3 regions of the Salirhabdus salicampi genome follow, and region 3 is predicted to be linked to each of the others. Evidence: riboswitches for the same ligand, from Rfam matches in the RefSeq annotation. Region 3 holds a riboswitch; each other region holds the start of a gene.
What was found. A riboswitch is a leader RNA that binds a small molecule or an ion and turns the genes downstream of it on or off. The one in region 3 is predicted to bind cyclic di-GMP.
Positions count from the first base shown of each region.

Region 1 (8,027 bases), on a different contig from region 3:
AATTGCAGAAGTTATGAAGTATGCTGAGGATGGTATGAACATTATGATAAAAAATGGGTGGATGGAGCAACCCCCGACTTTCTCTGACCGAAACGAATTGAAAAATAAAAATGAGGGAAATTAAAATGTCATTCAAATATCAATGGTATTTTCGCATCGCAATGATCATAATTCCTTGGCTCTCTCTCCCGTTTTTGGGGTTGCGTAATTTGAAACGTTTTCTGCCTGCTTCCTTAATTGTGTTATTAATGGGAAGTATTGATGTACAAATAGGTAAGAAAAGAAAGTGGTGGAAATTTTACTACAAACCTAAATCATATTTCTTTAATGAATTCGCTTATCATATTGGCCCATTTTTAATTGGCTCTATATGGGTATTAAAATGGACGTTTGGAGATTTTAGGAGGTTCATTACACTAAATGCAATTGTAGATTTTATATTTGCCTATCCAGTTGAATTCCTCAGTCGTAAATTTAAGGTGTTTCGCACAATTAAGCTAAGCAACTTTCAGTTTTTTATTTACTTCTTTTATAAAGCATTTTTTCTATACTTGTTTCAATACTTATTGGAACATAAATTACAAATGTATCAAGATAAACAATAATTGAGAAAACTGCCCGAGTGACAGTTTTTAGTTTCAGAACAGAACACGTTTTTGTTACGGTTACATTATAAAAACAATAAAGAAATGAATCAAAATTGGTTTAGGTATTTCCTAAATCATTTTTCATTTGGAAAAAAACTGTAAATAGGAGGGATGTTTTTACAACTATTGGAAAAGGATATTAAGGAAATGAAATGATAAAAAAGGACGAGTAGTATGATACATGTTTTAATCAGCACAATATTTATTGCAGCATGTTACAAATGGGGTGATTGGAAAAGATGGCGAACATATTATCCAACTATCCTTTTCTTTATGGTTGGAGACTTACTATATAATGTTTTGTTTTACGACTATCCTATGTGGATGTTTCATGATGGCCCAATCCCATTGTTTCATTACGATGTCATTATTTCCTTATTGCATATGTTTACTCGCTATCCTGCAACTGTAATTTTATATTTAAGCCTGTTTCCAGCCGGGAAAGTTAAAGGGATTGTGTGGGGATTAACTTGGATTGGGGTTTATTCACTAATAGAAGTGTTTGATTTATACATAGGTTCTATTAGTCATCATAATGGATGGTCATTATGGTGGTCGGTCTTCTTTAATATTTCTATTTTCCTCATGTTAAAAATTCATCATCATAAACCATTACTTGCTTGGGGGCTTTCGTTAATGTGGACCCTGCTTCTATGGAATATGCTTGATATACCAGTTTCCATTTTAAAATAAATGGTATTAATAGGGAATTGTAATAATGTAAATCCGGGGGATTGGGGAGGAAACTTATGAAATTGTATGGGGAATTCGATAAAAAATGGGGAATATGAACACGAAACGAATTTACAAGCTTGGAAGGAAATCTTGCATAAAGAACAATGGATACATAGTTAAAACACGATAGTCGGTCAGTATAAAGAGCGTAACATATAAGAAGGTGTAAATCAGGCGAGTGGGAAATCATACATAGTTATGTTAGTATTGAAGTTCAATGACTTATATACTCCTCAACAACGTTTGAGTGAGATCAAACATCATAGGGGGAGACTTTATGGCGTATTTATATCTTTTTTTAGGAATTATCTCCGAAATTTTTGGAACTACAATGTTAAAGGCCTCTGATGGTTTTACGAAAGTTTTACCGATTTTAGGTGCAATTTTCGGGTTTGGTTTCGCGTTATTTTTCTTAGCTTTATCTTTTAAAACCATACCTTTAAGTGTTGCATATGCAACATGGTGTGGAGTTGGGATAGCCGGCGCATCCATTATTAGTATGATTATTTGGAAAGAAAAGTTAAACCTACCCGGAATAATAGGAATGGCCTTAATTGTAATTGGAATAGTGTTACTAAACGTGACGGCACAACCAAACCAGACTAGCGAGAAGTCACTTCACAAACAACACCAAATGACTATACAATAATAACCTTGTAAACTGCCAAGTGGCAGTTTTTTCTTTTATCGAATGAATGCTATAAAGAGTAATGGGAAAGATAACAAAAAATACTATTAGGGATGGGTTTCATGAGCAAATGAATTGGTGGAAACGGTATCTCCCTTAATATCGATTATAAGGTACAAAACTAGCAGTTGTAACAGTGGTAGTATGGAGAAAAGAAAGAAAATATGATAAACAAGACAAATATTGCCCCAATTATGGAAATGGATGAATTAGATGTAGAAGTTACGGAAAGGAGAAACTAGAAAAAGACATGTATTTTTTTTGATGATGTAGACCAAGAAGAACAATAGGGTTAGACTGTTAAATGTAGTTTCAAAAATTCTCGAATGAGATGCAAAGTAAAGGGGGGAGATTCAACATGTCAGGCCTCGTCATGAAATTGTTTATGTGCCCAATTGGGGTTATATTAGCTTGGATTATGTTTCCGAATGTATTTTATACAACTATATTTCAGCCAATCATTATTGGTTTCATTTTAGCAGTATCAGCACATTTGATGGAGATTCTTATATTAAGAAAATTAACGTTTTGGGTGAGTACTATAGCCGATTTTATCGCCGCAACGCTCATCGTCTATTTTGTCTCACAATTACAAGTTACATATGTTACGTTTTTCGGTGCTATATTAACTGCGCTTCTGTTAACGATAACGGAGATTATCCAACATCGTTGGTTAATAAAAAGTGGGAAAACAAAGAAAAAATAGGGAATTAAATAGAATAAAGGCAGACGTGTTAAGGCAACTGCTTATTTGTTTGAAAGTTTCGAAATTTTTCTATATTATTGAAATTTATAGCAATAGAATAGGGGGAAGTTTTATGTCTTTACCTTACTTAAAAGAGGCCATTGCTAACGGGGACAATGAAAAATTAATCCGGTATGTTCGTCTTCACTTTGGTGATGGCAATGAGGAAATGGGAAAAAAAGAGATTGATAAATCATGGATTGAAGCATTAAAACTATTATTAGATTTACCTGAAACAGATAGAGAATTTATATTGGAAACAATGGATAAAAAGGACGACTCTACTTTAGCTCATTTATATTTTCATTTGCATTTTTATTTTGTGAAACGATCGGGGGAATGGAAGCATGACGGAAACCTTTAAATCAAAACAACTACGTTCAGGACTATGGAATACTGTTAACGAAAGGTATCCAGGTTCTATGATTACAAAGGATAGTTACGTACCATTAGCAAATATAACGAAGCCGATTTCAGAGTCTCGTTTAACATTTGTCAGCACAGCAGGGGTACAACCTAAAGGTACGATGCCCTTCGATACAGTACATCCAGTTGGAGACTATACATATCGAAAAGTGCCTTCTCATTTAAAACAAGAAGATTTAGAAATTCATCAATTAAAATATCCTACGTTTGGAGCCAATGAAGATATTAACGTAATTTTTCCCATTAAGAGATTACAAGAATTAGCGGATGAAGGTGTAATTGGGGGATTAACCGACCATTTCTTCTCATTTATCGGCTACAATATGGACCCAACTCTTTTAGAAGAAACATTGGCTGAAAATATTGCTGATGCTGTAGTGAAGGATCATGCAGATATTGCTCTGTTGTCTCCCGCATGACCTATATGCCATCAGTCGATCGCGCTAGTTCAGCGCGCTATAGAGAATAGAGGAATTCCTACTGTATCCATGTCAGTAGCATTAGATGTGACAGAATATATAAAACCACCAAGGTCAGTGTTTGTACCTTTTATGATGGGACATCATTTTGGCGTTCCCTTTCACAAGGAATTACAACGGAGTATTATTTTAGAAGCATTGGAACATTTGGAAGATGCAAAGAACAGTGGAGAAATTAGAACACTTCCGTATAAGTGGGCGAAGGTCCGAAAAGAAGGAAATGCAATAAAAAAAAAGTTAGGACTGAAGTAAAAAACTGCTAGAGAATCACTAAGGTTGAGGTACGTAGCATTAGCTTATAAATTGAAAAAGCGAACGAGCTGTTTCTCGTTCGCTTTTTGAATATATTGAAAATAATGTTTTAAATTTATAATTTTTATTATCTATGCCGCGGTTATATTCCACCTGGATGTTTTAACCTAAACAACGTAAGCCCTACCTCTCTTACGTCCTTACGGCTCCGAAGCCGATCCAGTGTGAGTAAGCAGTTCCGAAAAACATAAGTGGATGCCAGTTACTTTATTCAATATATCGCATTTAAATAATATAACATATACGAACATTTAAAACAAGTTTTTTAAAAAAAGGGGATTTTTTATGAGTACTACTATATTTTTTGTTCGTCATGCCCATTCCATTTATACACCAGATGAACTAAGAAGGCCATTATCCAATAGAGGGATGGAAGATACAAAAAGGGTTACGAATCGGTTGAAACAAGAGGAGATTGACTGTGTAATTTCAAGCCCATACAAACGGGCTATACAAACAGTTGAAGGAGTTGCTAAGCAACTCAATCAAAAGGTCATCATTGAAGCTGATTTAAGAGAGAGAAAATTAGCAGGAGTTTCTGTGGACAATTTTGACTACGCTAGTGAAAAGGTATGGAGTGACTACTCTTTTTCGTGGAGTGGTGGAGAATCTAATGTTGTAGCTCAACAAAGAGGTGTGAAAACAATGATGTGGATTTTACAAACGTATAAAGGGGAAAATATTGTAATTGGTACACATGGAAATATTATGGTGCTTATCATGAATTATTTTGATGAGAAGTATGGCTACTCATTTTGGAAACAGCTAAACATGCCTGACATCTACAAGCTATCTTTTCATGATAGATCTTTAAAAACTGTCGAACATATTCCAATTTAAATAAACCACCCTCCAATGAGTCAATAGTCATAGTCATTAATCTTTCTTAATGAAATTATTAGGTAAAAACTATTGATTTATTTGTTAATGAAGGTATAATTTACTATAGAATAATAGTTCTTTTTAACCGAAAAAGGCAAACTTATCGAAAGATAAGGACGCAAAGCCACGGGCCTAAAGCAAATCGCTACGGTAGCCGGGCCGCCGAAGAAACATTTCCTAAAACAGGTGTGTCGAGTTTCTTACGGCATACCTGTTTTTTTGTTTTTACCTATTAGACTAATGGAGGTATTTGAGTTAAATGTCGGAGAGGAACACACTTCTACAGCAAATTGAGGAAAAACGGAAAGAGTTAAACCAGTGCGCTCATGAAAAGGGCCTTAACAATGAACAAGTATTACAATGTTCAAAGGAAATGGACCAATTAATTCAGCAATACATGCAATTTCATAAATAGATATTTCTTATCAAGGTTAAAAAGAGCGAGTTATTGTAGGTTTCTTTGCACTTACGTCTAAAGAATGAAAAACTGTTTTTAGGGTACTAATTTAGTTTTTAAGGAGCTCCCCAGCGCTGAGGAGCTCTTTTTATATGATAAAATAAGGTGTTAGTAACAAAATTCGGATTTTTATTTAAGGGGAGAGAGCATTGAATACGAAACTATCGTTTGTTATTTATTCACTGTTATTATTATGTGGGGGTTGGCTTTATATAGAAGGGAAGCTGTTTCAATTATTCAATGGAAATACAACTTTATATCATATTGCATATGAATTAGATGATCGACCTCTAATACGTTATGGTTTTCTATTGTTATATTTCATTGGTATCGTTATGTTTATCCGAAATTGGAAAATGAAAAAGGTTTTCCATATTGTATCAATAGGATTGATTTCTCTGTTCGTTATTCCCCTATATACACATATAATTGTGCATGAAATACAAAAAGAACAAATGCCGGTAAGAGAAGAAATAAAGGACGAATTAAACCGGCCAAATCACTTAGATTTTGCTATCGTAGAAACATTTACATTTCATGATGAAACAAAACAGTTAAAGGTTACTTTAAACTACGGAACCGCAAAAAATAATGTTTTAGATCAGTATTTAGATACTGGGGAACCGTTAACGGAAAACAAAGTACGTACGATAAAAAGAAGACTCAATGATGATATGATGTTTGTCGTGAACAGAGTTTGGTCTAGTACACATAAGCCTAAAACGATTGTGTTTAAGGTGAATTGGGGGGAAGAAACGATCTATACGACAACAATACATAAGAAAGACCGCTATTTAAGTTATATTGACAATTCCCCTGAATATGTAGATGAGCGAGACAAGAAGATTGTATATTATCATATTGATGTTGTAGAAAAGACTGATAGATATGTTTTAATGATGAAAGATGAAAGTGGGAATTGGAGTGAAGTGATGTCAAAGCAAAAATGACTACAATTTATGTAGTCATTTTTAATATGTGGTAAAATTAACCAAAGGTTGAATATGAGGAAATTAAATGATTACGTATCCTCGTTTTAAGAAAAACGGAACGATTGGTGTTACAGCCCCCTCTTCTGGAATCCCTGTTTCACTTCATGCAATGTTTCGATCATCGTTAAGTCGAATCAGTGAAAGAGGATATAACGTTGTTTGTGGGACACAGTATGGCAGCAAGAAAAAGCGAAATCTGCACCATCCAAACAAAGGGCTATTGAGTTTCTTAATATGATGAAAGATGATGAAATTGATATGATTATCCCTCCGAGGGGAGGAGAGCTACTTTTTGAAATATTGGAGCATATACCATTTGAGGATTTAACAGAAAAGTGGGTGCTAGGATATTCGGATACGAGCACATTACTGTTATCAATAATGTTAAATACCGGGATAGCTACAGTTACGGCTTTGCCAACTTGATCATTGTATTGATCGAGGGGGAACTGAAGAGGACAAATAAGAATGTCAACAGCGTGTATACGTTGAAAAGAGGCGTTCAAAATAGTTTGCAGAAACAAGAAGTGACAAAAGAAGGATAAGTGTCCACCCTTCTTTTGTTCATCTAATGATTACTGCATAGTTCCCACGTAATAACCGCCTAAAAAAATGGTCACGATGAGGACGAAATGAATAATGGCCCAGCCAATCCTACCATACTGTAAGTGATGGAGGTTGATTGGACGACGTAAGTGACTCGGTATGATTAAGCCTCCTATCCATTCGAATAATAAGAAGAAAATCCACCACCACGTATAGGAGTCCCAAAAGTCCCATTTGAAATTATATTCAATGATCCTCGTCTTATTTAAAGCATAAGTTTCACAAAACATCCCTATATGTATGAGTGTCCAGTAGAACGGTATTTTCCAAACCCATTTAACAGGACTAAAATAAACACCGATAAGTACAAATGCGGGGAATGCAAATGTAACAGCTGTTACTGGCATAATGAGAATCTTTGGAAATAGAACATAAGGGTATGAATAAAAACCAAGCTTCACAAAGATGTAACATAAGACGTTCCCAATAATTGTAGCCAATAGAAATAATAATCCATACAACTTCCAGTTTAACCTTAAAAAGTAGATTAGCGTAACAATACCGAATAGGATGACTGTTACATAAATATAGGATTCAATATTCCAACCTAAATTTATATACTCTTGGATTCTCATCGTATATCCTACTTCCTTTATTATCCATCTTATAATTAATGTTCACGGATGTTAATAAAATATGTATTAATCCATTTTCTTTTCGTACTTAATTTTAGAACATACTTCCTTTTACATTCATAAAGTTTTATTATAGAAAGAAGATTAATTTATCGATACAAAGTTTAGCGGTGAGAGGTTGGCTGATATTTGTGAAATCGTTAGGGAAATTTCCGGAATTTATGTCTGAAGTTACGGTATTAAACGCAATTAATGAAAATATCATTTTAGCTGATAAAGCATACAATGTGATCTGGTTAAATGAAGCAGCGGTTCAATTGATGGAACATGTAGTCCCGCTTTTTAATATTGATCATGTAGAGGATCTTATCGGAGTAAATATGGGCCATTTTCATAGAAAACCAGCCTACCAAAAATCAATTATGGATAACTTAACAACTACACATAGTTCGAGAATAAATATTAAAGATACGTATATAGCCG
Region 1 covers NZ_JANBWE010000001.1:201,579-209,605, forward strand. Annotated here, with positions in the region: gene NLW78_RS01030 (DUF3231 family protein) at 1-124, shown strand, start outside; gene NLW78_RS01035 (hypothetical protein) at 210-605, shown strand; gene NLW78_RS01040 (CBO0543 family protein) at 822-1,340, shown strand; gene NLW78_RS01045 (DMT family transporter) at 1,660-2,031, shown strand; gene NLW78_RS01050 (DUF2512 family protein) at 2,429-2,776, shown strand; gene NLW78_RS01055 (hypothetical protein) at 2,889-3,179, shown strand; gene NLW78_RS01060 (glycine/sarcosine/betaine reductase selenoprotein B family protein) at 3,163-3,660, shown strand; gene NLW78_RS01065 (hypothetical protein) at 3,730-3,972, shown strand; gene NLW78_RS01070 (histidine phosphatase family protein) at 4,318-4,872, shown strand; cyclic di-GMP riboswitch class I at 4,998-5,081, shown strand; gene NLW78_RS01075 (aspartyl-phosphate phosphatase Spo0E family protein) at 5,174-5,329, shown strand; gene NLW78_RS01080 (hypothetical protein) at 5,521-6,321, shown strand; partial or broken gene NLW78_RS01085 (LD-carboxypeptidase) at 6,389-6,768, shown strand; gene NLW78_RS01090 (CBO0543 family protein) at 6,939-7,544, opposite strand; gene NLW78_RS01095 (STAS domain-containing protein) at 7,736-8,027, shown strand, end outside.
Region 1: it holds a riboswitch for cyclic di-GMP, as region 3 does, so the genes downstream of both, NLW78_RS01075 (aspartyl-phosphate phosphatase Spo0E family protein) here and NLW78_RS13680 (response regulator) in region 3, are expected to answer to the same signal.

Region 2 (8,027 bases), on a different contig from region 3:
CGTAGGTATTACACGATTTATGTTGCACTGTCCACTCGGAACAATGCCTCATGAGGATGTCATGAGGTCAATTGAATTACTCGGAAAAGAGGTTGCTCCACGGGTTCGTGAAGAAATTTCCAAGTGGGAAAGTGGTCAATAATAGTACTGCAAAATGTTCTCAACATGTATTTTGGGGGTCCGTTTTCTTTCTCAAAATAGCAGTAGTTATCACTAAGTAATATTGTGTTTAAAGGAAGTAGGAGGGAATGTATGAAAGTATTAGTTATCGTTGTACATCCATCTTTACAAGATTCAAGGCTAAATGCGGCATTAAAATCAGCTATTGATCACGAGCCAAACATTACGGTTCATGACCTATACAGTACTTATCCTCGTGAGCAAATTAATGTAAAAAAAGAGCAGCAATTATTAGAAGAGCATGATCGTATTGTCTTTCAATTTCCAAACTATTGGTATAGTTATCCCCCTCTTTTAAAGAAATGGTTTGATGAAGTGTTGGAACGTGGCTGGGCTTTTAAAGAGGGCTTTGCCCTTCGGGGTAAGGAGCTTGGGGTTGCTATAAGTTCAGCCTTTACTCCTGAAGAGTATCGATTTGATGGGCTTCACCGGTTTACAATCGAACAAATTTTAGCTCCATTTTACGCTACTTGTAACTTTATTCGAGCAAAAACAATCCCTATATTTAAAACATTTGAGGAAAGTATAGATACGACGGAAGAACTTATTGAACATGCGAATAAATATGTTCAACATTTGAAAGCGCCATATTCGTTTCACTACAATTCCTATTAAAAAAGGTTGGACTAATGATAGTCCAACCTTTTACCTTATTTATTGAAGAGAATCTTTAACTTCAGCTTCTACTTCTTCGTCAACCCAAGTCGTCCATACATCCTCTTTTTCTTCGAGGAACCAAATAACAGCATCATTAATTTGCGCATCGTTTTCTTGCATGTATGCTAATGCTTCGGCTGTTAATAAACTACTTGATTGATAATCCGTTAAAAACTGTGCTACTTCAGGGGCTCTTTCTGGTAAAGATTGTGTAGCTGCTACAACCACTTCGTTCGGTGGAAATTCACTACCGTAGCCATTATCCCATTTTTCTTGGGAGAATTGAGGTTCTTCTAATAACGTTAAGTCATATTTACCAGTAATCCAAGTCGGTTCCCAATAGTAACCAACCCATGGTTCACCTTTTTGGAATGCCGTTTCAATTGAAGCTGCTAATGCTGCAGCAGAACCAGGTTTAAAGAAATTATATTTATCATCTAACCCATAAGTACTTACTTTTTCTTCCATAATCATCGTAGCATCCCATCCGGATGGTCCACCCATAATACGTCCTTTATCTGGATTTTCAGGGTCTTGGAATAGCTCCGGGTATTTTGCAAGATCAGCAACCGTTTTCAAGTCCGGTGCAATTGGGTCTATTCCTCTTTTGTCGTCACCCTCAATGACAAATGTTGGAACATAAAATCCTTGAGCATTATCGTCGAAGTTGACGCCTAGCTCAACTACCTCTCCACTTTCGATAATTTCATCGTATAGTTCAGAAGAGTTACCAGTCCATACTTCCATATAAGCGTCTACATCACCATTTTTTAAGCCTGTTAATGTGATAGGAGTAGAACCAGTTACTGCATCTGTTTCATAACCATATCCATTTTCAACAATATATTGAGCTAAAGCGGTATGAAAACGAACACTATCCCAATCTCCATTACCGAATACAATTTCCTCTTTCTTTTGTCCGTTTGAATTGCTTTCTTCTGAACCGCAAGCTGTTAATGCAACAATTAATAACGTAAATAAAATCGTTTTGATAGTCTTTTTCGTCGTTGTTTTCATAACATCCTCCAATGTAGTAGTTTTATAGTTTCCTATTGCTTTTGCTGATGGGTAGTTAACTTCGTGTTTAGTAACATAAAGATATGTATACTGTTATACCTAACGAAGTGAACCATCAGCATACCCCCCTTACGAACTGTTACTTAAAAAATTTTATAAGATTCAAAACATAAACTCAAATTGCATTCTTATGCATTATTCCGGTTAAAACATGATGAGAGGCTATCTCGTTCGTTCAGTGATTGACATCATACAAAAGGACTCATTTATGAAGCTATTCATCTATTTACTCCTAATTTAGAGCTTTAGCGACATATTACACTCAAGATGGTAAGAAAAAATATAGAAGTTAATAAAAAATCCAATATATGTAATTTGTTAGGGAGTTTGTTCTATAAAAATGGGTGTAGGAGGAGGTTTTTAAGTATAAAAGACCATTCAATAAAAAGTAAATTATTGGTAACATCAAAGAGAACTTATAAGAATATAGATTCATAATCAATGTAAATCCATAACGAAAGGGCAAACTTAGTGAAAACTAAGGGCGCAAAGCCACGGGTCTAAGGTAGTAAATCTACTATGATGGCTGGGTTACCGAATACAAATGGACAAGCCCTTTCTGACTTGGAGGAAAGGAGAACATTTTGAAAAGATTACTTTACAAGACTTTTATTTGTTTCTTAGCTTTCTTATTAATCGCGACGAGCTTTGTACCAGGCTTAAACAAATTGAATGTTAATGCAGCAACACCGGAAATATTTTTCGGTCCTGGTCTAGATGCTTGGCTACCACAGCCTGGAGGTCCTCCCAGCGGGACAGACAACTTTTCCGCCCTTGCTTCAAGTGGGGAAAGGAGAGACCCATCACAACCACCACAAATGTGGGGAGTCGAACCAAGTGATTTACCAGAGGAATTACAATCTACTTATTTAAATGAATTTGTTCGCTTACCACAGGGGGATGTTTATTACCAAGCGGATGATTTTATTTTACCATCATACGGCTTTCCAATTACGATTCAACGATTATATCAATCGAAACACCAAAATGATAAATCTGCCTTTGGTTATGGGTGGAACTTTCCATATGCTCACTCTATTGAAATGTTTGAGGACTTCAATATATCCGAATTTCGGCCCGATGGCACAGTTGTAAACTATATATATCATCAAGAAGATGAAGAGTTAATGGTAGATGAGTACGATGGTGATGAAAGTATCTACTACCCTTTAGACGAGGGGTACTACACGACAGAAGGTAATGATGTAGCCGAATTAAAGCGTGTAAGTAAAGATGAGTATGAAGTAGAGATGCCAAATGGCACCGTCTATACATTTTACGGATATAAAGCATCATGGAGGGAAAATGCAGACCCAAAGGCTGGGAAAATAACTGCTATCCACGATCGTCAAGGGAATGAAGTATCGATTAGTTATGACCATTCAGGAAACATTACATCGATTTCGAGTGACGATGGCCGAAAATTAACCTTTCAATATGATAATGGTCTTATTACATCTATGACCAATCCACTTGGACAGCAAACAACATATACTTATGATAATGATTTATTACAAACCGTTACATATCCAGATGGTACATTGGAGACTTATACATATAAAAATGGAAAATTAGTATCTATTACCCGTTCTGGCGAAGGAACATATGAAATTAGTTATAACGGAGGACAAGTTACAAAGGTACTACACGAAGGGGATTACCTGTACCATTATTCCTATCAAGGCAATAAAATTGAAGAAACAAACGGTGAAGGAGCTAAGACGACCTACTACTACAACGAGGAGCAAATTGCGAAGAAAGTGGCTCCTAATGGTGATGTCTATCAATATCATTACGATGACCAACAACGTTTAGAAGAGGTTGTAGGACCTGATGAGACAGTTACATACGCTTATGATGCAAATCATCATATAACAAACACGGTATCATCATTAGGTGAAGAGACATCTGTAACGTATGATGATCAGTTAAATTTGCCAATAAAAACAGAAGACGAGATCGGAAATATATGGCGTAGACAATATGATGAGGCTGGGAATCTTATCGAATTAACATACCCACAAGGATCAAAGGAGTTCTTTGAATATGATGCTCGTGGTTTATTGACGAAGACGATAAATGGGGACAAGCATGAGACGAACTACGAATATGATCAATATGGTCAATTAAGCAAGATGGTTGATCCTAAAGGGAATGTTACAAAATATAAATATAATGAAGTCGGGCAATTAATTGAGTACACATTACCAAACGGAGCTGCTACTCATTATGAATATGATGAGAGAAATCGCCTTCTTAAAGTAACAGACACAAAAAGCCAGGTGATTGAGTACAAATATGACGGTCATGGTAGGTTAGTTGAGGAGAAGTTGCCGAATGGTTCCTCCACCCGTTATACCTACAATAAAAAAGGGCAAGTCGTAGAAAAACTGGCACCAAATGATGCTACTTTTGCGTACGAATATGATGCAATGGGTCAATTAACTCGAATTGAAGGTCCATCCCGTTACTACGTCCAGTACGAATATGATGACTTAGGTAGATTGGTTCATACAACTGGTAACGGAATAATGGAAGAATCCTTTGAATACGATAGTTTAAATAATGTGACAACACATACGACACCGTACGAAACGTGGTCGTACGAATATAACCAGCAAGGTTTAATTACGGAAATATACCGAGATGATACGTTATTTACAACTTATCGTTATGATAAAAATGGTTTTCCGAAAGAAGTCATAGATGTAGATGGGAATACTTTTACTTTGGAACACGACTCCGTTGGTCGCCTACTGCGGAGTGTAGAACCCAATGGAGCAGAAACGAAATATGAGTATAACGATTTCGGCAATGTCACGAAAGAAGAGAATGCCTTAGGTGATGTAACGAGATATGAATACAATGCGTTGCAGCAACTGACAAAGGTAATAGGCCCAGATGGGGAAGAGACCACATACACATATGATGCGCTTGGAAATGTATTAAGTATTATAGACCCCTTAGGATATATAACGACCTTTTCATATGATGGTTTAGGACAGCTAATATCTGAGACAGACGCAAACGGGAAAGAGACAACATATAGCTATAATGAGCTCGGACTAATGGATAGTTTTACCACACAATCTGGTCAAATCTATCAATTTCATTATGATGACATGGGAAACGTAATCAAAGTAACGAACCCATTAAACAACTCCGAGTCGTTTACCTATGATGAACGGAACAGAATTACAAGTACGACGAATGAGGCAGGTTATACAACGACTTTTGCTTACGATGATGAAAACAATAAGGTGACGATTACAAACCCATTAAAGTCAAAAGCTGTATATACATATAATCAGGAAGGTTTACCAGTTTCATTTGTAGACCCAAATGGAAACGAAACTAAGTATGTATATGATGGCTGGGGACGTTTAGTGAAGGTCGTTGATCCATTTGGAGAGGCTTATACGTATGAATATGACAGTTTAGATCAACTAACGAAAATCGTAAACCCATTAGAAGAGGTTACAACCTATGAATACAATGGGATTGGTCAAATTGAGTCAATTGTTGCACCTAATGGCGGTATAACACAATTACAATATGATCTCGTTGGAAATGTAATTGCTGAAACGAACCCGTTAGGAGAAACAACAACTTATGAATACGATGCTTATGGTAACCGTACAGCTGTCATTGATGCGCAAGGAGATAAGACATCGTATCAATATGATGCCCTTCAACGCTTAATAAAAGTTACAGATGCGTTAGGACAATCTATATCTTATTCATACGATGCAGTAGGAAATACAACCAAAATTATAGATCGGGAAGGTTATGTAACGAAACTGGCTTATGACGATGAATATAACTTGAAAGCTGTAACAGATAAGGCGGGAGAAGTGTGGAAGTATGATTATGATCGTTATGACCAACTAACATCTATAACAAACCCACACGAAAATAAAATTCAGTTCTCTTATAATCAATTAGGGGACATTACATCTGTTACAAATGAAAATGGTGCAACAACAACTTATTCTTATGATAAAGTAGGACAGCTGATCAAAACGATAGATCCTCTTCAATATACAGAGGCTTACGAATATGACCCTGCGGGGAATCTGGTTCGTTACGTCGATCAAGAGGGCAATGCGCATCGATATGTATATGATGCTGTGCATAGGCTGATTAAGGAAGAAGACCCTAATGGGTACGCAACTACATATACTTATGATGCAGTAGGAAATATAACGACAATAACGGATGCAGAAGGGAATCAAACGAAATTCACCTACGATAAGTTAGGGAACGTAGAAACGATCATTGACGCATTGGGTGAAATGATCACTTACAACTATGATGCTATGGGCCAACCCACAAATATGATAGATGCGAATGGAAATGAAACGAAGTGGGAATATGATGAAGTCGGTCAGCTAGTAAAAGAAATAAGTGCACGGGGAAGTGTACATCAATATATTTATGATTCCATTGGAAATTTGAAAAAGGAAATAGATCCTATAGGAAATGAGATTACGTACACGTATAACAAACGACAAGAGCTTACGAATATAGACCTAGGAAATGAACAGTTATCCTATTCATATGATCCAAATGGAAATATGGTTAGAGCAGCTAGTCCTGCTGTAACCGAAACGTACAAATATGACGCTTTAAGCCGGATTACATCTATTCAAGAATCTAAGTTTAACAAGTCTGTACAACTTGAATATGATGCAGTTGGGAATCAAACGAAATTAATTGATCCAGAAGACCGAGTTTTTCTCTATCAATATAACAATCGTAATGAAGTTACGTCGTTCACTGATCCTGATGAGAATGAGACAACCTTTACGTATAATGGACTCGGAGATCCTTTATCTATCGTTAGACCAAATGGTGTTACATCAACATATGAATATGATGCAAACGGACAGCTCGAATTACTTCGTCATAAAGGAGAAAAGTACGAATCTTCCTACCAATATACGTATGATAAAGTAGGAAATCGTCTCTCAATTCTAGAAGAAGATGGTGCAACAACTACTTTTGCTTATGATGATGTCTACCGCCTAAAAGAAGCTATATATCCGAAAGGAAAAAATGAATCTATACGTAATGCGTCTTATACACCACCTAATGAGAAGAAGAAAGATACTTCAAAACAATCGGACCCAACTAACAAACAGGAAGGAGAAATATTGGATCAATCAAATGAAGATTCCAATGAAGAAGACACGTTAGAGGAACCAGTTCAAGATCAGGAAATTGATGACGAAGATGAAGTAATTTCTACTGAAGTAGATGAAACGTCCACTGTAAACGGTGAAGATAATGTTGAATCAACGATTGATGAAGAGTCCTACTCAGACGAAGAAGGTCAAGAGATAGATCAAATTGAGGGCGCTTTATCTGAGCCAACATTAGAGGCAGCAAATGAATCGAATGAGAATGATGTAGAGGAACCGAAGCAAGGATTGGTATCGAAGACATTAGAAGGGGTTAAAATCTTCTTCAAGAGTGTTGGGAACTTCTTTCAAAATATGTGGAAAAATGTATTTCAATTTTTTACTATAACTGTATCAGCCGAAAACAAGGGGCCAAAAGCTCATAACGGGAAAAATAAAAATCAATCAAACCAATCTAATAAAGAGGACAGTGAACAAAAGCAAAAGAAACAAGGGAAAGAACAGGATGTAAATGAAGAAGATAAAAGGAAGAATCAAGGGAAAGAGAATAAACCGAAACAAAACCGAGAAACGACGAAGTGGAACAAGTTTTATACAGAGGACTCCAGCTATGAATCACCTGATTATGTGAAGAAGCCGATTGAGCGTGTCACCTATCAGTACGATGCAGTTGGGAACCGTATCCAGCAAAATGCAGATGGGGACTTTACACAATATCATTACAATGAAGATAACCAACTAGTTCAAGTAAATGACCATAATTATTATTATGATCAGAATGGTAATCTCATAGAAAAAGCGTCTGAAACAGGTACGATAAAATATGAATATACAACAGACAATCGCTTACAAGGTGTTTATTATGCTGATGGGTCACAAGTAGAGTATGAGTACGATGCGTTACGCCGTAAAGTTTCACGTCATGAAACAGAGTATGACATTAACAAACTATCGAATGGTATAGGCCAA
Region 2 covers NZ_JANBWE010000003.1:94,245-102,271, forward strand. Annotated here, with positions in the region: gene NLW78_RS10475 (LLM class flavin-dependent oxidoreductase) at 1-142, shown strand, start outside; gene NLW78_RS10480 (NAD(P)H-dependent oxidoreductase) at 253-795, shown strand; gene NLW78_RS10485 (ABC transporter substrate-binding protein) at 835-1,854, opposite strand; cyclic di-GMP riboswitch class I at 2,366-2,453, shown strand; gene NLW78_RS10490 (RHS repeat-associated core domain-containing protein) at 2,499-8,027, shown strand, end outside.
Region 2: it holds a riboswitch for cyclic di-GMP, as region 3 does, so the genes downstream of both, NLW78_RS10490 (RHS repeat-associated core domain-containing protein) here and NLW78_RS13680 (response regulator) in region 3, are expected to answer to the same signal.

Region 3 (8,027 bases):
TGTTGAGGTTGTACGGGGTACACCAATTCTGGCGCAAGCTCTTTTCTTATATTACGGTATTTCGGATATAGGAATAGATATTAGCTCATTTACCGCCGGTGTCATTGCCATTGCAGTAAACGCTGGTGCATACATTGCAGAAATTGTCCGTGGAGCAGTATATTCTATCGATAAAGGGCAGCGTGAGGCAGGAAGATCTTTAGGGCTTTCTGAACGTCAAACAATGCGCTTTATTATTTGGCCGCAAGCATTTAAGCGGATGATACCGCCTCTAGGTAACCAGTTCATTATTAGTTTGAAGGATACGTCTGTATTCTCGGTTATCGCTGTACACGATATTATCTTTATGGGTAAAGAATATTGGAACGCAACATTTGAAATATTTGAGACGCTTGTAATGGTTTGTTTACTTTATTTATGTGTTACGATTCCATCCGCACTCTTTTTGAACAGATTAGAAAGGAAGATGGATGTTAAATGATTACAGTAAAAGATTTACACAAGTCGTTCGGTGATTTAGAAGTTTTGAAGGGAATCGATGCTGAAATTAAAGAACAAGAAGTTGTATGTGTTATTGGCCCATCCGGTTCCGGAAAAAGTACATTTCTTAGATGTTTAAATCTACTGGAGGAGATTACTTCTGGTAGCGTTACAATTGATGGTGAAGAGTTGACAGATCCATCTACAAACATTAACGAACTACGTACGAAAGTAGGAATGGTTTTCCAACACTTCAACCTATTCCCTCACAAAACAGTCTTGCAAAATATTACGTTAGCACCTGTAAAAGTAAAAGGGCTTTCAGAAGAAGAGGCAAAAGAAGTTGCCCTGCCTTTACTTGCTAAGGTTGGGCTGGCTGATAAAGCTGATGCCTATCCTGATAGCTTATCAGGTGGGCAAAAACAACGTGTTGCAATTGCTCGGGCACTTGCCATGAACCCGAAAGTCATGCTTTTTGATGAACCGACATCTGCCCTTGATCCAGAGTTAGTTGGAGATGTGCTAGAAGTTATGAAAGACTTAGCAAAAGAGGGTATGACAATGGTAGTTGTTACCCATGAGATGGGCTTCGCTCGTGAAGTGGGGGACCGTGTCTTGTTTATGGATGAAGGTGTAGTGATGGAGGAAGGAGATCCAGAGCAAATCTTTGAAAATCCACAAGATCCTCGTACTCAATCCTTCTTAAGTAAAATTCTATAATAATAGCTTATAAAAAATCCCCTGTGTTGTACTGCCAAAAGGTAAGATTAAATTCTCGCTTTTGGGTCTACAGTACATAAAGGGGATCTTTTTATTTCTCTCTATATATAAAGGCTTTATACAGTTTCTTCTATCATTTCATCATAATGACCTTCGTTAGGTTGTTGATGGATAAGTGTTAATAATTGTATGAACGTTAATGGTAAGAAACTCGAGTGATATGCTATATATTTTGGCTCCCACGTACATGCAAACTTGTCCTTGAAACGTTTTAGTCCTTTAAAGTTATATCGTTTATTACTCTTTTCATAAATGAAGTGTAATAACTTCTCATAATAACTTGCGTTTGCGTCTGTACCCACGTTTGTAAGTGGAGCCATTCCTAAACTGCACTGTTCAAAGTCTTTTTCTTTTGCCCATTTAAAGATATGAACGAATAATGCCTCCATCGTTCCATTTGGACTGTGAGGGGTTTTACGCATTAAATCTATGCTTATCTTTTTACGATAATTTGTAGCTAAAGTAGCGAAAGCCACGATATCACCATTTGGGTCGGTTATAATCCCTAATGGAAAATGTGAAATATAATCCTCTGAAAAGAACGCTACTGAAAAGCTCTTTTCTTGCCTGCTTCCTAACCATTGTTGCGATATGCTCCTTAATTGGGCGATCGTTTTTTCTGAATAGGGTGGTTCCATAATTTGAAAGGAATACCCACTTCGATTTAACTTATTTAATGCTGTACGCAAATTTCCTTTACTTTTCCCACGTAAAGAAAAATGATGAAGATTCACGATTGCTTCTTCCCCAATTTTTATAACACGATAACCAGTTTCAAGGTAATGTGGTATAAACTGCTGGCTTACTTGGTAGAAGAATACGTTACACCCATTTTTTTGACTATATGTTATAAACTGTTTAATACCTTCATAAAAGAAGAGCGGGTCACCTAGGGGGTCTCCTAATACAAAAAGTTTTTTTCCAATGCGTTTATATAGAATGAGTACTTTTCGTTGTGGATCCCAAAAAAACTCTTTATCTTTAAGAAAACTAAGATGTGATACATGGTTTCCGCCGTATTTCTTTAGGAATGATTTCAGTGATTGGATATCCTTGTCGTTAACAGGGGATAACTCCTTGTTATTCCATAGTCTAATCATGGTCGATGTAGTCTCCTCCTCAAATATCACCTTTATAAAGATAGCACAATATAGTTCCAAAGGAAAAGGGACTTTTTTATCGGATAATAATTACTATAAAATCAATAAGAAAGAGATAATCTTCTCTTTTAAATTAAATAGAAATGGGAAATGTAATTAAAGGGTACAAAAAAGAGTTAAGGGGATTCAACATGGCGGAAAAAGTTGCAATTATTACGGATATTCACGGTAATTATAATGCGTTAAAAGCGGTCTTACATGACATTAATAAGGATGAAGATATAGTTCATATTTATTGTTTAGGTGATTTAATTGGAATTGGTCATGAAACAAATGAAGTTCTCTCATTATTGTCCGTACAAAAGAACATTTCCTTTGTGGCTGGTAACCATGATCAAGCAATTTTAAATATTTTTGCGGGTAAGGAACCTGGAAGTAAGGGAGAAGAAAAAGAACACCATAAATGGATTGCTTCCCGGTTAGATCCTGCTTACCTACCGATGCTATCTGGTCTTTCGCAAAAGTTATACGCAAATCATAATGGGAAAACGTTTTATTTTACCCATTACCATGTAAATGAACGGGGTGATTTTTTACCCGTCGATCAAACCCCTTCAGTAAATAAATTAGATGAGTTGTACCGGGAGTCAACCGCGGACATCGTTTGTTTTGGCCACCATCACGTTGTTCATCATTTTAAATCGAAAGAACGGCTGTATGTAAATCCAAGCTCATTAGGATGTAATCATAAGCCGTTAGCACCATACGGAGTTGTTGAATTAGGAGCATTTGGGAATATAAATATATCGTTTCGAGAAGTACCATATGACAATAAAGACTTTTTACTCTCATACGAGCGCTTAAATGTTCCTGGGAAGGAATTTATTTTAGAAGTTTTTTACGGAAACCAACATTTGCGATATATATAGCAAAAGACAACCTCTTTCAAACTCCGTGGAAGAGGTCGTCAGACTATTCATCGTCTTCAACTAAGGGATACACACCGTTTCGTCGTGAACCTCTTTCCCGGTCAAAGGTGGATTGAATGCGCAAACCATGCGCATATCATGTTTATCTAGGGCATATATTTTACCTGCTGAAATCACAAAAAGCACCTTACCACTGACAATGTCTCGACTTCACCTTCCCCTTTTATACAATAAAACATCTTCATGGTGGCTTTGATACCAAAGCTCTCTCCTAAATAAAAATCATGCTCAATTTATAGAAAATTCTGGTTCTTTACCTTATAATAGTTTGAAATACCTTTGAATAAATACGGTAAGTAAAGGAGACTTCAATTCGTGTTACATAAAAAAGACGATTTATATCATAATTTAATGGCTGATTTCGATTACACATTAAATCATTCAGGTGTATCCGGTAATAGAGTGGCTTCCCGTCTGAATGAGTTATCCTTAATCGGTAAAACAGAGTACGGTGGGTCTTATCGTGTAGGATTTTCTGCTAAAGAAGCTGAAGCGAAAAATAAAGTAATAGATTGGATGAAAGAAGCGGGGTTAGCCGTAACGACTGATGGTGCGGGCAATGTTTTTGGTAGATTAGAAGGAAAAAATCAGTCACTACCTCTCCTGATGTCTGGTTCACACGTAGATAGCGTTCCAAATGGAGGGCATTTTGATGGGCCGTTAGGTGTATTAGCAGCATTAGAAGTAGTTGAAGCGTGGAAAGAAACTGGCTATACACCAGAACGCACGGTTGAAGTTGTGATTTTTACAGATGAGGAAGGGGCACGCTTCAATGGTGGGTTGTTAGGAAGTCAGGCCTTTACTGGGCAAAATGATAAAGAAACGATAACAAAGTTAACAGATACAGAGGGGAAATCTTTCTCTGAGGTTCTAGATGAAATTGGCTTAACAGAAGAAGAATTCTTTCAATCCGAACGGGATCTAACGAAGATAGAAGCTTTTATAGAAGTTCACATTGAACAAGGGAAACGCTTGGAAAAAGAGCAACTCCCTGTTGGTATCGTAACAGGTATTGCTGGACCTTGTTGGTTATCTATGAACTTTAAAGGACAAGCAGGTCATGCTGGAAATACCCCCATGGATGAAAGATGTGACGCCCTCGTTGCTGCCGGAAAGTTTGTAAGTGAGATTCATAATCTACCTCCACGAGTTAGTTCAACGGCAGTAGCAACTGTTGGAAAATTGAACGTCAAACCAAATGGGGTAAATGTAATTCCAGGTGAAGTGGACTTAACGGTTGATATTCGTGATATCCATGAGAATACACGTGATCAACTTGTTGGGTTAATAACCGATGCAGCACAAAGTGTTGCCAAGAAGTACGGCATAAACGTTGCATGGAATGAAACCGTACGAGTTGATCCGTTGTTAATACGAAAGGATCTACAACAAAAGTTAGATGCATCGATTGTGGCAAATGGCATAGAACCTTTCTATTTACCGAGTGGAGCAGGTCATGATGCAATGGTCGTTGGGAGAAAAATTCCATCTGCCATGTTGTTTGTGCAAAGTAAAGATGGTATTAGTCATAACCCGGCAGAATGGTCTTCCTTGAACGATTGTGTTCAGACGATCCATGTTTTAAAACACTTCATAGAAAACTACTAATGATTCATATACGCTGTGCCTAGAATAGGTACGGCGTTTTTCTATATAAATGGTTTCAAGTCATGGTGACCTACATCTATTTTAAAATGGAATTTTATTTCATTCTATAATAATTACCATCATCCTAGAATGAAAAATATGTTAAAATAAAAATAGTGAATATGTACTAGAAATATATAAAATATAGAAAGAAATAAAATAATGGTACGATAAAGGCAAACTTGTCGAAAGATGAGGACGCAAAGCCTCAGGTCTAAAGCGGAAGCTAAGATGGCTGGGTTACCGTAGGGAAAGAGAAGTGACTCCCTTTGCGGGCATTACTTCTCTTTTCATATTTTCATTAACGTTCTGAGCTTTGTCTATCATTGTTTTTTATGAATATATTTAGAAACGGGGCGTTAGGAGATGTCGGTTAAACGCAGGCTGATTATTGGTTCAGCATCTGTAATGTTTCTATTAGTTGTGCTAGCAACTACAGCAGTGGTGCTATTAGAAAAATTTAATCATAATATTGAAACAGTTGTTGAGAAAGATTATCAAAAAATTGTTCTACTGAATCGATTGGGAAATGATTTCAGTTCTTACGTTAAATTAGTAAGAGAGGCTGAATCATTTGAAAATGAATCTGAGACTTTTAAATTTTTGAATGCAGTGGATGAAAAGCGTTCAGATATAGAAGTTACAATTGCATCGCTGGAAAATGTCATTGTCCAAAGGGAGGCCATTTCTACCTTTAGGAAATTAAAGGTGGAATACCAGAACTATAATAACCTAGTTGATCTTTATCTTGCATCAGATAGCAGAGTGAATCGACCATTTTTTAATGAAGAAAGTGTCCGCATTCAAACAGAACTACTTGATAACATCACTCAACTTACAAACGTCTATGAACAAGATATGGAAGAGATTACAGAAGAATCTCAAGCGTTATTTGAAAATACAAGAAAAATTATCATTATTTTATCTACGCTAGTAATCGGTGCCGGTCTTGTGATTGCCATTATAATCATTCGCAATATTACTAAAAACTTAAATCTGCTATTAAATGGAATTGAAGGATTTACATCTGGAAAACTCGACCTGACCAAACGATTAAGCGTTAAATCAAAGGATGAATTTGGTAAGTTAGCAGATGCTTTCAATCGTATGATTGACTGGTTACAAGAGAAAACAGACCGGGAACGTGAAACAGCAGTTTTGAATGAAGAGCAAGCATGGCTGAAATCTAACATTGCCGAAATAACAGTTGAATTGCAAGGGAATCCGGACTTGCAATCACTGGCGAAAACATTTGTGTCAAAAGTCACCCCGCTAGTCAGAGGGAATTTAGGGGTCTTATACATTACAGAAGATAGTGATGAAGATGACGCACCTGATTTAAGGCTAGTGGGTAGTTACGCATATAAAGAACGAAAACATTTATCAGATCGATTCTCCTTTGGTGAGGGCTTAGTCGGTCAAGCTGCGTATGAAAAAGAAACGATACTTCTTACCGATGTCCCTGATGACTACATTAAAATTAATTCAGGAGTAGGAGAAGCTACGCCATTAAATATCATCGTACTACCACTTATTTTCAAAGGGAAAGTGCTAGGTGTACTAGAAGTTGCTTCATTCCATCAATTTAAAGAGATTGAGAAAGAATTATTAGAACAATTAACAGATAGTATTGGTATTGTGATTGAAAATATTAAAGGGCAAATGCGCACCGAAGAGTTGTTAGAAGAGTCGCAAGTTTTAACAGAAGAGCTTCAAACACAAGCAGAAGAATTAGAAGTTCAACAAAAAGAATTAGAGCAAATTAATGCCGAACTTGAGCAGCAGACAAAGGCTTTAAAAGAATCTGAGCGTGTCCTTCAACAGCAACAGGAGGAGTTGGAGCATAATAACACAGAGTTAGAAGAAAAAGCCCAACAACTAGCAGAACAAAATCAAAAGTTTGAGCAAAAAAGTCAAGAAGCTGAAAAAGCTAAAGTAGATGCTGAAGAGAAAGCGAAACAACTTGAGCTTATATCTAAATATAAATCAGAGTTTTTAGCAAACATGTCTCACGAGCTACGAACTCCGTTAAATAGTTTATTAATTTTAGCGAAGCTTCTTTCTGAAAACAAAGAAGGAAACTTCACAGACAAACAAGTAGAATTTGTCAAAACAATCTATTCATCTGGTGCAGACTTATTAAATCTCATTAATGATATCCTTGATTTATCAAAGGTAGAGTCCGGGAATATGGAAGTTTATAAAAGCCGCTTCCTATTGAATGATGTGAAACGTTTCGTGGAAGATACATTTAAACCCGTAGCAGAAAATAAAGGAATCGAGTTTGATGTTCAATTAAGCAACACGTTACCTAAAACAGTATTTACAGATAAAAAACGATTTGAACAAATAATAAAGAACCTACTATCAAATGCCTTTAAGTTTACGGAAAGAGGTCATGTAAACTTAAACATTCGGAGGGCAAGTGAACAAGAATTACAACAACTAACAGGAGAGGCTTTCCATAACGGTGATGTTACCGTTGCATTCTCCATTTCAGATACTGGTATTGGAATCCCTAAAGATAAACAAGAAATTATTTTTGATGCCTTCCAACAGGTAGATGGAACAACAAGTCGAAAGTATGAAGGTACAGGTTTAGGACTTTCCATTAGTCGGGAATTTGCTTCTATGCTAGGCGGCGACATAAAAGTCGAAAGTATAGAAGGAGAAGGAAGTACTTTCACCCTTTACTTGCCAATCTCTTATGTAGGACCAAACGAAGTAAACCAGCAAGAAGAGACACCTATTATTGATGCACGAGACGAAATTGCATCCACTCGAATTGCTGATCCTGTTGTCACGGACATACCTCCAATAGAAGATGTCGTATCAGATGAAGAACTAGTCCGAGAAATGGAGTCCGACCGAAAACGAATTCTTGTCGTTGAGGATGATGCTACACAACGGAACAGTATCGTAGAACTCATCCAAGGAATGTATGTAGATATCGTTTCTGTATCTTCAGGGGAAGAAGCATTACAAGAGTTAACCGGCAAATTTTTCGATTGTATGATATTAGATTTAGGTT
Region 3 covers NZ_JANBWE010000005.1:70,566-78,592, forward strand. Annotated here, with positions in the region: gene NLW78_RS13650 (amino acid ABC transporter permease) at 1-481, shown strand, start outside; gene NLW78_RS13655 (amino acid ABC transporter ATP-binding protein) at 478-1,200, shown strand; gene NLW78_RS13660 (phosphatidylglycerol lysyltransferase domain-containing protein) at 1,317-2,360, opposite strand; gene NLW78_RS13665 (metallophosphoesterase family protein) at 2,552-3,289, shown strand; partial or broken gene NLW78_RS13670 (ectoine synthase) at 3,333-3,553, opposite strand; gene NLW78_RS13675 (M20 family metallo-hydrolase) at 3,701-4,957, shown strand; cyclic di-GMP riboswitch class I at 5,162-5,244, shown strand; gene NLW78_RS13680 (response regulator) at 5,363-8,027, shown strand, end outside.